Regions from separate parts of the Arthrobacter sp. yr096 genome, predicted to be linked through region 3. Evidence: riboswitches for the same ligand, from Rfam matches in the RefSeq annotation. Region 3 holds a riboswitch; each other region holds the start of a gene.
What was found. A riboswitch is a leader RNA that binds a small molecule or an ion and turns the genes downstream of it on or off. The one in region 3 is predicted to bind S-adenosylmethionine.
Positions count from the first base shown of each region.

Region 1: another riboswitch for S-adenosylmethionine. It lies ahead of BMY91_RS05160 (homoserine O-acetyltransferase MetX); the one in region 3 lies ahead of BMY91_RS07195 (hypothetical protein).
Region 2: another riboswitch for S-adenosylmethionine. It lies ahead of BMY91_RS13785 (DUF1737 domain-containing protein); the one in region 3 lies ahead of BMY91_RS07195 (hypothetical protein).
Region 4: another riboswitch for S-adenosylmethionine. It lies ahead of BMY91_RS03825 (aminotransferase class V-fold PLP-dependent enzyme); the one in region 3 lies ahead of BMY91_RS07195 (hypothetical protein).

Region 1 covers NZ_FNYI01000002.1:49,329-51,521, reverse strand. Annotated here, with positions in the region: gene BMY91_RS05165 (bifunctional o-acetylhomoserine/o-acetylserine sulfhydrylase) at 1-708, shown strand, start outside; SAM riboswitch class IV at 883-999, shown strand; gene BMY91_RS05160 (homoserine O-acetyltransferase MetX) at 1,014-2,135, shown strand; gene BMY91_RS05155 (hypothetical protein) at 2,180-2,193, opposite strand, start outside.
Region 2 covers NZ_FNYI01000005.1:103,207-105,399, forward strand. Annotated here, with positions in the region: gene BMY91_RS13775 (O-succinylhomoserine sulfhydrylase) at 1-253, opposite strand, end outside; gene BMY91_RS13780 (rhodanese-like domain-containing protein) at 254-664, opposite strand; gene BMY91_RS13785 (DUF1737 domain-containing protein) at 661-924, opposite strand; SAM riboswitch class IV at 938-1,049, opposite strand; gene BMY91_RS13790 (NtaA/DmoA family FMN-dependent monooxygenase) at 1,216-2,193, shown strand, end outside.
Region 3 covers NZ_FNYI01000002.1:534,966-537,158, forward strand. Annotated here, with positions in the region: gene BMY91_RS07190 (sodium:solute symporter family protein) at 1-257, shown strand, start outside; SAM riboswitch class IV at 868-987, shown strand; gene BMY91_RS07195 (hypothetical protein) at 1,005-1,304, shown strand; gene BMY91_RS07200 (hypothetical protein) at 1,301-1,486, opposite strand; gene BMY91_RS07205 (VIT1/CCC1 transporter family protein) at 1,718-2,193, shown strand, end outside.
Region 4 covers NZ_FNYI01000001.1:816,509-818,701, reverse strand. Annotated here, with positions in the region: gene hisN (histidinol-phosphatase) at 1-741, shown strand, start outside; SAM riboswitch class IV at 925-1,038, shown strand; gene BMY91_RS03825 (aminotransferase class V-fold PLP-dependent enzyme) at 1,070-2,193, shown strand, end outside.

The sequences.
Region 1 (2,193 bases), 490 kb from region 3:
GTCCACTCAGCCACCAAGTACCTTGGCGGACACGGTTCTGCCATTGCCGGCGTGATTGTGGACTCCGGCAACTTCGACTTCGGCCAGGATCCGGAGCGATTCCCAGGCTTCAATACCCCGGACCCCAGCTACAACGGACTTGTTTACGCGCGCGATCTCGGCAAGGACGGTGCTCTGGGCGCCAACCTCTCCTACATCCTGAAGGCGCGGGTCCAGCTGCTTCGCGACCTTGGCTCAGCCGTCTCGCCGTTCAATGCCTTCCTGATCGCCCAGGGGCTGGAGACCTTGAGCCTGCGCATCGAACGTCACGTCGCCAACGCCACCAAAGTGGCTGAGTGGCTTGAAGCCCATGACGACGTCGAATCGGTAGCCTACGCGGGGCTGCCGTCGAGCCCTTGGTACGACCGTGGCCGGAAGTATGGTCCGCAGGGCACCGGCGCAATCGTTGCCTTCACCATCAAGGGCGGCGTTGAAGCGGGCAAACGCTTTGTGGACGGCCTGGAGTTGCACTCCCACGTGGCCAACATCGGTGACGTCCGTTCCCTGGTGATCCACCCGGCATCTACCACGCACAGCCAGCTGACCGTGGAGCAGCAGGTTGCTGCCGGCGTCAATCCCGGCTTGGTTCGCCTGTCTGTAGGCATCGAGCATGTGGATGACATCATCGCTGACCTGGAGGCTGGATTCAGGGCCGCAAAGGGCGCCTGAGCAGCGTCCGGCCCCTGGCCAAGGCGCCTTCAGCTGGAACGCCGCCCGGCCCGTCGATTATTCGCCGGGCGGCGCTCCCGGGTGCTCGTTCATGAACCAACCAGCCTTAAACCGTCACACTGCTGTCACATTCTTCGCCAGAACAGCGGTGTCCTTCCTAGACTCTACGTATTAGGTCATGAGTGCCAGCAGACAGCCCCGGCTTGCTGGCCGGCAACCCTCCTTACGCGGTGGGGTGCCCCGGGTGAGGACCTGGCCTGTCGCACGCAAGGCGGCGGGCAAGCGCGAGGTTAGGTATCAAAGGAATGACCATTACTGCTGCAGCCCTTTCCACAGCCGAACAAGAAGACGGCACGGTCAAGTACGCCGGCATAGGGCCGCTGGAACTTGAGGCCGGGGGCTTTCTTCCGGATGTCGTGCTGGCCTACGAAACCTGGGGTCGCCTGAACGCGGATGCGTCCAACGCCGTGCTCATCCAACATGCACTGACGGGCAGCACCCACGTAGCCCGTGGTGCCACGGACGAGGAAGGATGGTGGGAGCAGCTTGTAGGACCGGGCGCCACCATCGACACAGACCGCTTCTTTGTGGTCTCCATCAACATCGTGGGCGGCTGCTATGGAAGCACCGGCCCCTCTTCAGAAGCGCCGGACGGCAAGCCCTGGGGCTCGCGTTTCCCCCTGATCACCCTCCGCGACAGCACGGAGGCCGAAGCGCGGCTTGCCGATGCCTTGGGGATCGAGGCCTGGCATGCGGTCCTGGGCGGCTCCATGGGTGGGGCGAGGGCTCTTGAGTGGGCAGTGACCCTGCCGGAACGGGTCAAACGTTGCGCCGTCATCTCCGTGGGCGCCTACAGCACGGCGGAGCAGATTGCCTTCGCGCAGGCCCAGACCCTCGCCATTCGGCAGGACCCACATTTCAAGAATGGGGACTACTACGGCGGAACGGCGCCCGAGCAAGGATTGGCCTTGGCCCGGCGCATCGCCCACATCACTTATCGCTCAGCACTGGAGCTGGACTTCCGCTTTGGCCGGGAGGCCCAGCACCAGGAGACGCCTCTTGCTGCTGCCGTCTTGGGGGAGCGGGGCCGGTATCAGGTGGAGAGCTACCTCGACCACCAGGGCAGCAAACTGGTCCGGCGCTTTGACGCGAACAGCTACATCGCCATCACCGAGGCACTGATGTCCCACGACGTCACACGCGGGCGGGGCTCGTTGCAAGAGGCGTTGTCCGGGACTACGGCAGAGTTTTTCGTCGCAGCCGTGGACACGGACAGGCTCTATTTCCCGGCACAGTCACAGGAATTGGCCGCGGCACTGCCGGGCGATGTTCCCGTTCACGTCATCGAAGCGCCGATTGGCCACGATGGATTCCTGACAGAAATCGGGCAGCTGTCAACGCAGCTTCGCCAGGCATTCTTCGCCTGAGCATCCGGACATTCCTGGCCTGAGCATCCGGGCAGATCGGGCGCTCAGCCGTTCATGA
Region 2 (2,193 bases), on a different contig from region 3:
AGCACGCTTCGGTTCCTTCGAGCAGGCGCAGCCGCTCCTGGAACGTTGCCACGGACGGGTTGCCGTAGCGGGAGTAGACAAAGCGTTCGTCCTCGCCGGTGAAAGCGCGTTCGGCAGCAGCAGCGGATTCGTAGACGAAGCCGGAATTCAGGAAGACGGGCTCAGCTGTCTCTTGGAAATTGGTGCGGTCAAGGCCACCACGGACGGCCTGGGTGTCAGGGCTCCAGCCGGCGGCGTCAGGATTGAAAGTCACTTACTCGGTCCCCAGGTTCGTCGGCAGGCCACGGTTTTTCCAGCCATTCACGGTGCGCTCACCGTAGCGGTCCGGTTCGCCTTCGAAGCCCTCCAGGACGTTGTAGGCGGTAAAGCCGGCCTGCGTTGCCGCGATAGCGGCCGAGACGGAGCGCTGGCCTGAGCGGCAGATGAACACGAGCTCCACCTTGTCGTCCTGCGGGGCCTGCTGCTGCAGGTCCTCGATGAACCGGGAGTTCGGGATGCCGCCGGCGAGGTTCCACTGGATGAACAGGGGATCGTTCTCGGTGGCTTTGGTGTCCGGAATGCCGATGTGGGCCCACTCGCCCTCGGTGCGGACGTCCACCAGAATGGCGCCTTCTTCAAGCTTTGCCCACGCATCCTGCGGGGTCAGGTCACCTGCGTAGCTCATGCGTGGCCCTCGAATGCTTCTTCGTCGTCGTTCTCCAGCTGGTCAACGGCGTTGGCCACAGCGGCATCTGCGTTGGCGATCGCGGCGGGCAGCACGATGGCCTGGGCCACGATCACGTCAGTGCCGTTGAACGTGGCGGCCGGGCTGCCGTGGAGCACGTAGCCTTCGGCGAGGGCGTTGTGGATCCGCTCGCAGAAATCACGGGTGTCCGGGCCTGTAATCAGGCGGTAGGAGAGTTTTTCTTCAGTGGGTTCAGGCATTGCTGGTGCTCCTCAGTCACGCTTGCAGTTCGAGTTGTCGATACGCCGAGTAGTCACCTGAGGCACCCCGCCGGAGAGAGGGTTGCCGACCAGCAAGTCAGGGCTTTGCGCTGGTTCTCATTACTCAAGAAAAACGTAACATCCACGACCGTTGAGCTGCATGTGGCGGGGGTATCGCCGTCGTCATGTTGCGTAATCGGCGGTTCTTGGAGTAGCCCTCCAAATAAGACGCCCCGGGAGCATAATTGACGCAGTACGACCCCCTGTAACTTCGCATGAAATCAGGTCGCGGTGAACGGACAGAGCAGTTCTACACTCAAGCCCATGCTTCATTTTGGATGGTTTGTGGGCCACGGATTCGGAGTCCAGGGTTGGGGAACTCCGGGTTACAGCCTGGGCTATGACTGGAAGAAACCTGCCCTGTACCAGGAGGCCGTGCGCGCGTTTGAGCAATCCGGCCTGGACCTGTTCATCATCGAGGATTCGCTGACCGTTCCGGACACGTATGGCGGCACGGCTGAGGTTTCGCTGGCGCATGCGTCCTTCGCTCCGAAGCATGATCCGTTGGCTTTGGTCCCGTACCTCCTTTCCGCCACGGAGCACCTCGGGATTGTGCCCACGGTCAGTGCATCGTTCTATCCGCCGTTCACGGCCGCCCGCCTCCTGGCTACCCTGCAGCACTTCTCGGAGGGGCAGTTGGGATGGAATGTGGTGACGTCCGGCAGCGATTTGGCCGCGCAGAACTACGGGTTGGACCAGCAGATCGAACACGACCTGCGGTATGAGAAAGCGGAGGAATTCGTCGACGTCGTCAGGCGGCTGTGGCGGAGCTGGGAGCCTGGCGCGGTGCTTGAGGACGCGGACGCCGGGGTGTTCGCGGACCACAACAAAGTGCATCCGATCGATCACCAGGGCCACTTCTTCAAGGTTCGGGGCCCACTGAACACGGCACCGCTGCCGGAGGAACCGGTCCTGGTCCAGGCCGGTGCCTCGCCCCGGGGGAAGGCGTTCGCTGGCGGACATGCGGATGTGGCGATTGCCTTGGCCCGCGGCGTTGACGGTATGAAGTCCTACCGGGATTCGATCCGTGCCGAGGCTGCCAAGGCCGGCAGGAACCCCGACGACGTCAAGGTGCTTTTTGTGCTCAAGCCCACCGTGGTTGGGTCTGCGGCAGAGGCCGAGGAATTGCGGGCACAACGCAGGGAGCTTACCCAACGCGACATCGACAGCCAGCTCAACTCCATCTCCTACCTTTCCGTGATCGACTTC
Region 3 (2,193 bases):
CCATGGCCGTGGGTTCAGTCCTGACGCTCACCCTGCTGATCCTCTTCGCCGTGGGAGCCATCCCCAGCGCGGACGGCGTCTACGCCAACGAGCCGATCTACTTCGGCCTGGCAGCCTCGTTCATCGCGTACGTGGTGATTTCGCTGCTCACTCCGCCTACGGACCCTGCCGTTCGTGAGGCTTGGGACAAGCGGGTTGCCGGTGCTGTTTCAGACGAATTGCCGCCTGAAGTCCACCCGGTCAGCAGCCACAAGTAACCAGCTACCAACAGAACGTTCGACGGCGGCGCTCCCCTTTTCGGGGCAGCGCCGCCGTTGTTGTGTCCCCCGGGAAGTGCACGTTTGCGGGGCCCACTCTGCGCCCCTCAGCCAAGGCAAGGGGCGTAAAACGGGCCCCACAACAAACACCCCCCGTTTGCGAGGCCCACTCTGCGCCCCAAAACCCCACCCAAACACGCACACCAGACCCCACAACACACACCCCCCGTTTGCGGGGCCCACTGTGCGCCCCAAAACCCCACCCAAACACGCACACCAGACCCCACAACACACACCCCCACATGCGGGGCCCACACAGCGCGCCTCAACCAAGGGAAAGGGCGTAAATCGGGCCCCACAACAAACACTCCCCGTTTGCGGGGCCCACACTGCGCGCCTCAGCCAAGGGAAAGGGCGTAAAACGGGCCCCACAACAAACACCCCCCCGTTTGCGGGGCCCACACTGCGCGCCTCAGCCAAGGGAAAGGGCGTAAAACGGGCCCCACAACAAACACCCCCCGTTTGCGGGGCCCACACTGCGCCCCTCAGCCAAGGGAAGGGGCGTAAATCGGGCCTCACACCAGGAGCGCCTGAGGTAGGGTTGTCACAGCTTCAAGAGATGTGGTGCCAAGCTCCGACTGGCCACACACCAACCCCATGTTCACGGGTGGTTCGGATGAGGAAGCGGCCCGCCCCGGACCAGAGACAACCGAGCGGGCAAGAGCACTCTCCCCAAGGAGCAGTCCCTTGCCGTACCAAGGCGATACCACCCACGCACCCAGCACCCCGGCCCTCCCCGCCGCCCGAACGGTGAGGGTGATTCCCGCCGTCGACCTCTTCCTGGGCACCGTGACCTTTCCGGGCGGGAACGGCACCAAGCATTTCAGATATCCCGAGCCGCGGCTGATCGCGCAGGCGCTGGCCCAGGCTGTCCGGCCAACGCAATGGTGCGAGGCTTCAGCGACGCTGACGGTGACAGTCGCCGCGGCCGGGAAACGCGAGGGCGTAGCGCGGCACTTCGCCCTCTGCCACGTAGAACCCGCCTAGCTTTCCTCTTCCCCGCGGAATTCCTCGGTGTCATCGAGAGGGACTACGCGTTCGTCGTCCTCGGGAGCATCCACGTCCTCCACCCAGGCTTCATCAACCTCCTGGTCCTCGGCGTAGTCATAGGCTGGGTCCGACTCGATGGTTGCCCTCGGGTGGCTGGCGTGTGATTCGGTGGTGTCCATGATGCAACCTCCGTCTCGTGGGCCGGTCAAAGCCCGGTAACCGGAATGCGGGGAGCTCCCCGCCCCTGTCCTTCCATCTGAGCACCGGCCCAGTCGAGGGTCAAGGGTGGCCGAATTTACGGTGCACCGAACATTCCAGCTAAGGAATACCGGCCAAAAAACCGCGGAAATAAGCGGTAGTGTGGTGCGTGCAATGGGGCCGCAACTACCCCACCCAGCACAGGAGAGAAAGTGCAAAAGCACCAGGAATCCCACAGTTCGTCGAGCCCTGCTCCGGACTCCATCCCCGAAAAAACCACCCCCGAAGAACCCGTCCCCGGAAACGCCGCGCCTGACACCACCGACGTGCTGCCGGCTGCCCCCACGTCTTCAGACATCAGGCGTTGGCGGCAGTATCTGGCCGACGAACGCGCCGAGGCGGCGGTGTACCGCGAACTCGCCCAACGGCGGGACGGCGAAGAACGGCAAATCCTGCTCGCCCTGGCCGAGGCTGAGGGCCGGCACGAGGCACACTGGCTCAAACTCCTTGGCGAGCACGCCGGCATGCCTAAAGCCGCCTCTGCCCGGAGCCAGTTCCTGGGCTTCCTGGCCCGCAACTTCGGCTCCGTCTTTGTGCTTGCGTTGGCACAACGGGCGGAAGGCCGCTCCCCATACGGCACCGAGCCCGCTGCGACGCCGGCCATGGTGGCTGACGAGCAGATCCACGA
Region 4 (2,193 bases), on a different contig from region 3:
CAGACCATGGATCGCTTCAAGGCGCTGGACCTGCAGATCGAAACCAAGCCGGACCTCACCCCTGTCACGGATGCTGACAAGGCCGCCGAAGAAGCCATTCGCGGTCAGCTGTCGCGCTCCCGCCCGCGTGACGCCGTCCTCGGCGAAGAGTTTGGCAGCAGCGGTCACGGCTCGCGCCGCTGGATCATCGACCCCATCGATGGGACCAAGAATTTCGTCCGCGGCGTTCCGGTATGGGCAACCCTCATCGCCCTCGTGGACGAGGGCGAACCAGTAGTAGGCGTGGTGAGCGCCCCGGCTCTGGGCAAGCGCTGGTGGGCTGCGAAGGATATGGGCGCCTACATGGGCCGCTCCCTTGCCTCCGCTACCAGGCTCAAAGTGTCCAATGTTTCCCGACTGGCCGACGCTTCGATGTCGTATTCAAGCCTGTCCGGCTGGAAGCAACGTGGCAACCTTGACGAGTTCATGGGACTCACGGAGGACGTTTGGCGAACGCGTGCCTACGGTGATTTCTGGTCTTACTGCCTGGTGGCGGAGGGTGCGGTGGACATCGCCTGCGAGCCCGAACTGAATCTGTACGACATGGCCGCACTCGTCCCCATCGTCACCGAAGCCGGCGGCCGGTTTACCTCCCTGGAAGGTGAAGACGGCCCGTTCGGCGGAAACGCTTTGGCAACCAACTCGATTCTCCACTCGGAGGTCCTCAAACGACTCAACCCCGGGCTGGACGACCTCCTCTAAGATGAAGCACAGGTAGATCCCGCGGGGCGACCTACGGAATTTTCGACGGCGGATGACCCCTTTTGGGGTCGTCCGCCGTTCTTAATTCGGGCAATCGCAATTTTTGCAACCGGCGTAACAATGAGCTTAATAAACGGTTCCGGCTTTGGATGGGCCACGTGGAGTGCCCTAACCTTTTTTACAGGTCACGAGTGCCAGCGCTAAACCCCGGTTTGCTGGCCGGCAACCCTCCATTCGCGGTGGGGTGCCCCGGGTGACGACCCGGCCGGTCCGGAACGGATGCGGCAAGCGCGGATCCCCTATGGGGGTCCCTCTTGAGTGAGGTCCCATGAGCACTGTCACGTTCGACTCAAACATCATTCCGTCCTTCCCCGAAGAATCCGCAGCCCAGGCGTCCGCAGCCGTACGGCCCCTCGCAGCCGTAACCGGTGCAGAGTTGCAGGCTCCGCTGATCCAAGGCGGCCACGTTCGTTACGCGAATCTCGACTACGGAGCATCCGCCCCAGCCCTGACCATCGTCTCGGCCTATCTGAATGAAGTGCTGCCCTACTACGCCAGCGTTCACCGCGGGGCAGGCTACGCTTCCCAGATCAGCACCTCTGTCTACGAGAACTCACGGAACATCGTCCGTGACTTCGTGGGCGGCAGGGCTGACGATTCCGTCATCTTTACGCGCAACACCACAGACTCCTTGAACCTGCTGGCAGGGTGCCTGCCACAGCATGATGGCCAGTATTCCGGCGAGGTCCTGTACCTGGACATCGAACACCACGCCAACCTGCTCCCCTGGCAAGGCGTGCCGCACCGGAGCGTCATCGCTGCACCAACATTGGCGGCCACGGTGGATAAACTCCGCGCCGAGTTGGCCCAGGGTGGCGTAAGCCTCCTAGCCGTGACTGGAGCTTCCAACGTCACCGGCGAAATCCTTCCCATCGCCCAGCTCGCCTCTTTGGCCCACGAGTACGGTGCCCGGATCGTGGTGGATGCTGCCCAGCTTGCACCCCATCGCCGGATCAACATTGCAGAGGCCGACGTCGATTACGTTGTCTTCTCTGGCCACAAGCTTTACGCACCCTTCGGCGCGGGCGTCGTCGTGGGCCGGCCGGATTGGCTCGACGCCGGCACCCCCCATCTGGCAGGTGGTGGCGCTGTTCGCGAAGCGCGCCTCGATTCCGTCAGCTGGGCCACCGGACCGGCACGGCATGAGGGTGGCTCCCCCAACGTCCTGGGGGCTGCAACTCTTGCCAGGGCCACCCAAGTGATCTCCGGGCTGGACCAGGACGCCTGGCACGCCCATGAATCGGCCATCCGTTCCTACCTGGTGGAAGGCCTCGAAGCAATCGATGGCGTCACCGTTCACCAGATCTTCTCCGATTCGGAAGACACCATCGGCGTAGTCAATTTCTCCGTAGAGGGATTCGACGCCGGCCTGGTCGCCGCCTACCTGGCTGC